Regions from separate parts of the uncultured Tyzzerella sp. genome, predicted to be linked through region 3. Evidence: a T-box and tRNA genes for the amino acid it is inferred to sense, from the RefSeq annotation. Region 3 holds a T-box; the other regions hold tRNA genes.
What was found. The T-box of region 3 lies ahead of leuS (leucine--tRNA ligase). A T-box ahead of a tRNA ligase gene usually reads a tRNA of that ligase, here a tRNA-Leu.

Region 1 (2,284 bases), on a different contig from region 3:
ATACACGTCATAGTTAATGCCAATTTAGAATGTACTGTCATAGTAAATAATTCTACTTTTTTCTTTCTAAACTTTGCTATTTTATATTTAGTATACTTGCTAATATCTATTAAAACGGTAAAACCTAAACCACCTAATATAATTAGTAACATTATAGTTATATTTATTGTGTAATCTCTAGCATATGGAACAAGACTATTTTCCCCCAATATATCAAAACCTGCATTACAAAAAGCTGATACAGAATGAAATATTCCTCTAAAAACTCCTCCAAAAAATCCGTACTCTGGTATAAATCTTAAAGATAATATTATTGCTCCTATGCCCTCTATAATAAATGTAACTTTTATTATTTTTTTTAAAAACATTACCATACCTTTAAAAGTTGATAGATTAAATGATTCTTGTATTAATATTCTTTCTTTTAATGTTATCTTTTTGCCCAAAAATACTAATACTATGGTAAATAAACTCATAAATCCTAGTCCACCTATTTGTATAAGAAGCAATATTACAATCTTTCCAAACAAACTCCAATGATAAAGTGTATTTACTACAACAAGCCCTGTAACACAAACGGCTGATGTTGATGTAAAAAGTGCATCTATAAATCCAATACTTTTTCCATTTTGGCTAGCTATTGGTAAATTTAATAAAAAAGCCCCTATAATTACTACAATAAAAAAACTAAAAGCTATAATATGTGGTGGCTTAAAATGAAATAAACTTTTTTCTTTGGTTTTCACTCTATCTCTCCCTTTCTTTAGCAATTTTATTATAACATATTTAAAATATAAGGCAATATTTTTTTAATAATTATGTATATTTATTTTTAAAGCTATAAATTATTTTTTTGGATAATTTGTATTCAAGAATATATATTAATATATTTATTTATAAAGATTAATACAATCCCTGTGTATATTTCCTCTTTAAAAATATAAGTCATACCGTAATTGATATAAATAAAAAAAGCCACTATTAATAGTGACTTAAACTATGCGGACAGTGGGACTTGAACCCACACTCCTAGGAACTAGATTCTAAGTCTAGCGCGTCTGCCATTCCGCCATGTCCGCAAATCCTTAACTTTCTTGTATATGATAACATATATAAATATATATGTCAATACTTTTGTTAGTTTTTTTAAATAAGCTTATTTATAAATAATATGTATATAATAAAAATATATAAAACAAAGATAAGATAGTGTAATATTATACTTATACTTTCTTATCTTTGTTTTATAAAATTTACCTTTTGCTAGGAAACTTTTCTGTTATTTCTAAAATACCATCATAAATAGCCTTAGCTGCTTTTTGTTTAAATTCTGGTGTACTTATTCTTGCTGCTTCTGCAGGGTTACTTAAAAATCCTATTTCACATAAAACAGCAGGTATTTTATTATTTCTAAGCACAATTAAATTAGATGTTTTTACTTTTCTATCTAATGTACCAAGTTCTTTTAGTAAATTTTTTTGCAAAATATCTGCCATATCTTTACTTGTAAGTCCAGTGTCATTTGTATTAGGGTTTAAATAATATACTTCAGTACCATTAGGCCCAGGTTCACCTTTTCCTGACGCATTTTGATGTATAGATACAAACATATCTCCAACTTCATTTGACATATTAGTTCTATCGTTAAAGCTTGGGTTTACATCTTCAAGTCTTGTAAAATAAGCTTTAATATTATGGTTTTGTTCAAATAATTGATTTAATATAAGAGAAATATCAAGGTTTATATCTTTTTCTACTAACCCATTTCCAGTAGTACCAGGTGCTTCTCCACCGTGTCCTGGGTCTACAACAACTACATTTTTATATTTTTCTTTTGGTAAAAGCATATTAATATATATATAATTGATATCTTCTGTTACATTAATGGCTGTTATTTTTTTACAATCTATTATCATTTGTGTCCTATTAGATACATTTTCTACCGTTATTTTGTTTACAAGCTCATTATCAACTCTATGCTCGCCTATATTTATTAAAGGTGTTATATCTGTATCAAATGTTAGTATATATTCTTTATTTAAATAGTTGTCTGTATGTTTAATATTATTTATATTAATAGGCACACTAGATTTTTTCTCTATTTTAAATTGTCTATTAGATGTAATATTACTGTTAAGTTCATTGTTAGTGTCAATGTTACTATTGTTTTCTTCCTTATATATTGTTATTACTGTTGTATTTTCTTGCTTTTTGTGAGAAAATTTAATATCTTCATTAAGTGTAGCTTCTATGTTAATATTAACTCCTGTACTTTTACTATAAT
Region 2 (2,284 bases), on a different contig from region 3:
TATAGGTAATGCTAATATGTTTTCTAAAGAAGAAAGAGAAAGTATACTAAAATCTCCTACTGGAAAATATGATACAACAGATATTACAAAACCTTTATATGAAAAGGTTAAACATTTAGATGATGTTACAAAAATGCAGTATATAGACTTAAACCTTTGGCTTGTAGGAGATATACTTTTAAAGGCAGATAAAATGAGTATGGCAAACTCTCTTGAGGTTAGAGTACCATTTTTAGATAAAGAAGTGTTTAAAGTTGCTAGTAAAATTCCTTCTGATTATCGTGTTAATAAGCAAGCTACAAAATATATCTTTAGAATGGCATCTAAGGAATATTTACCAGAGATGGTTTCTACTAAGAAGAAACTTGGATTTCCTGTGCCTATTAGAGTATGGCTTAAAGAAGATAAGTTTTATAACAAGGTAAAAGACGCGTTTTCATCTAATGTAGCAAAAAAATATTTTAATACAGATAAAATAATAGCTTATCTTGATAATCACAAGCAAGGTAAAGGAGATTTTAGCCGTAAAATATGGACAATATATATGTTTTTAGTTTGGCATAACGAGTTTTTTGAGGAGGCATAAAAATGGATTGTATTTTTTGTAAAATTTTAAATGGTGATATACCATCTAAAAAAGTTTTTGAAAATGATAACTTTATAGCTATATTAGATGCTTTTCCTGCTAATGAGGGGCATACCCTTGTTATACCTAAAAAGCACTTTACAAATATTTTTGAAATAGATGAAGAAACATTAAAAGAAGGATATTCTATTGCAAGAAATGTAGCTAATAGCATAAGGAAATCTTTAAATATAGAAAATATAAATATATTACAAAACAATGGTGCTTTAGCTGGACAGACAGTTAATCATTTTCATATACATATTATACCTAGACTAGAAAATGATACTGTTACTATGAAATCTATACCTGTTACCATTGATTCAAAAAAAATGGAGCAAATAGCATTAAGTATAAAAGATAATATGTAAAAATAAATTTATGGTTATACCTATATTTTTAATTGACAAATTATTAAAATATAGGTATAATTATCATTATATGAGCCGTTGTGGCGGAATTGGCAGACGCACCAGACTCAAAATCTGGCGAGTTTTCTCGTGTGGGTTCAAATCCCACCAGCGGCATTTACTTATTTTAAAGTTTAGTATTTTAAAAGTATAAAATAAAAATCCACTCATTTAATGGGTGGATTTTTATTTATTTTTTATAACCATCTATAAGATTGTTTATCTATAAAGCCTCTATTTTTTAATAATGTTTTTAAACAATCTGACCATTGTTTAGTTTCTTCTATATTTTCTGCAAGTACAGAGCCGTGTGCACCTTTGTTAAATATATGAAGACTATATGGAACATTTTTGTTTTTTAAAGCTACGCCAAGCTCTAATGTATTTATAACATTAACTGACGCATCTTCTACTGTATGCCATAGGAACATCTCTGGCATATCTTCTCTAACATTTTTCTCTAAAGACAACATTTTTCTAAGCTCTTTGTCTTCTCCAACAAGGTTTTGTGCTGAGCCTTCGTGTGTATAGCTTTCACATAAAGATACAACAGGATAGCATAAAACTGCTAAATCTGGTTTTGCACATATTTTGTCTATTTCGTCATTGCTTTCTTGCTCAAACTTATCAAAAAATTCTGCAACACAGCCTGCTAAATGTCCACCAGCAGAAAATCCTATTACTCCAACTTTATTAGGGTCTATATTAAATTTTTCTGCATTATATTTTACATATCTTATTGCACGTTTAGCATCTATAATAGGTGCTGGGTGCTTATATGGTGCAACTCTATAATCTAAAACAAAGGCATTTATACCAAAAAAGTTAAACCACCTTGCCATTTTTTCTCCTTCATCGGAGCAAAAGCCATATCCACCGCCTGGGAGTATAATCATTGCACCTCTTTTTTTAATATCATCATCATCTTCTTCAACTAAATAAGGTATTATTGTACCTGCAAATTTATTTTCTTCATTTTTTATATTTTCATCAAAAAGAGGAATATCTTTATTCCAAATGTTTATTCTTTCCATATATTTTCTCCTTTAAATTTAATAGCTTGCTTATTTTTAATTTTTAAAAACTATAAGCATATTTTATTTATATTGTTTTTATAACTTTTGCAGGATTACCTGCCAACACTACATTATCTCCAAAACTTTTTGTAACTACTGACCCTGCTCCTACTACAACATTATCTCCAAGGGATACACCAGGTAATATAACAGAATTACCCCCTAACCAACAG
Region 3 (2,284 bases):
GGAAATTTTATAGATAGGATAAAAAATAAAAACATAACAGATTTTATATATATAAAATATAAAAAAGCACCTATTTTTAATTTGGCAGATGTATTTCTGTTTATATCGCCAATATTGCTATTTATAAACGAGATAAAAGATATTATAAGTAAAAAACAAGTATAATAATATCTCTTAAACATAATAATATTAGTAATTATGTTTAAGAGGTGATTATATGTATTTAAAAGGATACCATATAATAGGATTTATATTTACTGTAATACTAGGAACTTTATTGCATTTTACATACCAACTCTCTGGTAATAACATTATAGTAGGATATTTTAGTGCCATTAATGAAAGCACTTGGGAACATTTAAAACTATTAATAACACCTGTTATAATATTTTCTATATTTGAATATTTTATATATGGAAAAAATATTAATAACTTTATACTACTTAAAGCATTAACTATGTTATTAGGTATGTTTGTTATAGTTGCATCATTTTACACTTATACAGGTATTTTAGGTAATAATTATTTACCACTTGACATAGGCACATTTATATTAGGTACTTTTACCACATATTATTTTAGTTATAGATTTATACAAAAAAGGTTTTTATATAATAAAAATATAAATTATATAGGGTTGTTTATTATAGCTTTTGTTATATTTTGTATGATATATTTTACAACAAATCCACCTAAAATAAAGTTATTTTTAGACCCACAAACTAATACTTATGGTGTGCAGTAATATATTTATAAAATAATACTTGAAATAGCATTAAATTTATGGTATAAATACTTATATAATTATGTAAATGCTATGAAAAGGAATATTAAGCAAAATAAGTATTTTTAGAGAGTTGACGGTTGGTGTAAGTCAATATTACTTTTTGCCCAACTCACCTTAGAGCAAAAATATTGAAATAACAGTAGGTATTTTCGGTTGCCACCGTTATAGGCTTATAAGTGCGTAATTTTAGGTTTTACCTTTTACGAAATAGAGTGGTACCACGGAAAAAGCCCCTTTCGTCTCTATATTTTAAAGTTATATTATAAAATAGCTTTAAAAGAGATAAAGGGGCTTTAAATATATTAAAATTTGGAGGTAATTATGAATAGATATGATTTTAACAGCCTTGAAAAAAAATGGCGTAAAATTTGGGAAGAAAATCCTATAAATCCAACTAATACAAACAAGCCTAAATATTATTGCTTAGATATGTTTCCATACCCATCTGGCAATGGACTACACGTTGGACATTGGAGAGGCTATGTATTAAGCGATGTTATAAGTAGATATAAAGTTTTACAAGGATATGAAGTGCTACACCCTATGGGTTGGGACGCATTTGGGCTTCCAGCAGAAAACTATGCTATAAAAACAGGGACACACCCATCTGTTGCAACAGAGCAAAGTATATCTAATGTTAAAAGACAGTTAAAGGAAATAAGTGCTATTTATGATTGGGATAAAGAAATAAATACTACTGACCCTAATTATTATAAATGGACACAATGGATATTTTTAAAAATGTTTGAAAATGGCCTTGCTTATGAAAAAGAAATGCCTTTAAACTGGTGTTCTAGTTGTAAAGCAGTATTAGCTAATGAAGAGGCTACAAATGGAGAATGTGATAGATGTGGCTCTCAAGTTACTAAGAAAAATCTTCGCCAATGGATGCTTAGAATAACAAACTATGCAGAAAGACTTTTAAATGATTTAGATAAATTAGATTGGCCAGAAAAAGTTAAAAAAATGCAGTCAGACTGGATAGGTAAAAGCTATGGTGCAGAAATAGATTTTGAGATAGATGGGAAAGATAGGAAAATAAAAGTATTTACAACAAGACCAGATACTTTATATGGTGCTTGCTTTATGGTGTTAGCACCTGAGCATAGCATTATAAAAGATATTGTTACAGATGAGCAAAAAGAGGCTGTTGAGCAATATATATTTGAAGCTAGTACAAAATCTTCTGTTGATAGAATGACAGAAAAGGAAAAAACAGGTGTATTTACAGGTGCTTATGGTATAAATCCTTTAAATAACAAAAAATTACCTATTTGGATTTCAGATTATGTTTTAGCAGACTATGGTACTGGTGCTATTATGTGTGTACCAGCTCACGATGAAAGAGATTTTGCTTTTGCTAAAAAATTTGATTTACCAATAGTACAAGTTATTAAAAAAGCAGATGAAGATTTAAAAGATACTATGGAAGAGGCCTTTTTAGATGAAGGTATTATGGTTAATTCTGATAAATTTGATGGTGTAAAATCTTCTGAG

Region 1: it has a tRNA-Leu gene. The T-box ahead of leuS (leucine--tRNA ligase) is inferred to sense a tRNA for this amino acid. The anticodon was not compared.
Region 2: it has a tRNA-Leu gene. The T-box ahead of leuS (leucine--tRNA ligase) is inferred to sense a tRNA for this amino acid. The anticodon was not compared.

The regions. Positions count from the first base shown of each region.
Region 1 is NZ_CAUWHO010000008.1:43,053-45,336, forward strand. Features, by position in the region: gene R5Z65_RS01920 (TrkH family potassium uptake protein) at 1-803, opposite strand, end outside; tRNA gene R5Z65_RS01925 (tRNA-Leu) at 1,001-1,079, opposite strand; gene R5Z65_RS01930 (N-acetylmuramoyl-L-alanine amidase) at 1,254-2,284, opposite strand, start outside.
Region 2 is NZ_CAUWHO010000010.1:51,095-53,378, forward strand. Features, by position in the region: gene asnB (asparagine synthase (glutamine-hydrolyzing)) at 1-586, shown strand, start outside; gene R5Z65_RS02575 (HIT family protein) at 589-996, shown strand; tRNA gene R5Z65_RS02580 (tRNA-Leu) at 1,071-1,152, shown strand; gene R5Z65_RS02585 (alpha/beta hydrolase) at 1,233-2,069, opposite strand; gene R5Z65_RS02590 (sugar O-acetyltransferase) at 2,137-2,284, opposite strand, start outside.
Region 3 is NZ_CAUWHO010000039.1:16,234-18,517, reverse strand. Features, by position in the region: gene lspA (signal peptidase II) at 1-165, shown strand, start outside; gene R5Z65_RS07175 (DUF6512 family protein) at 218-745, shown strand; T-box leader at 809-1,034, shown strand; gene leuS (leucine--tRNA ligase) at 1,109-2,284, shown strand, end outside.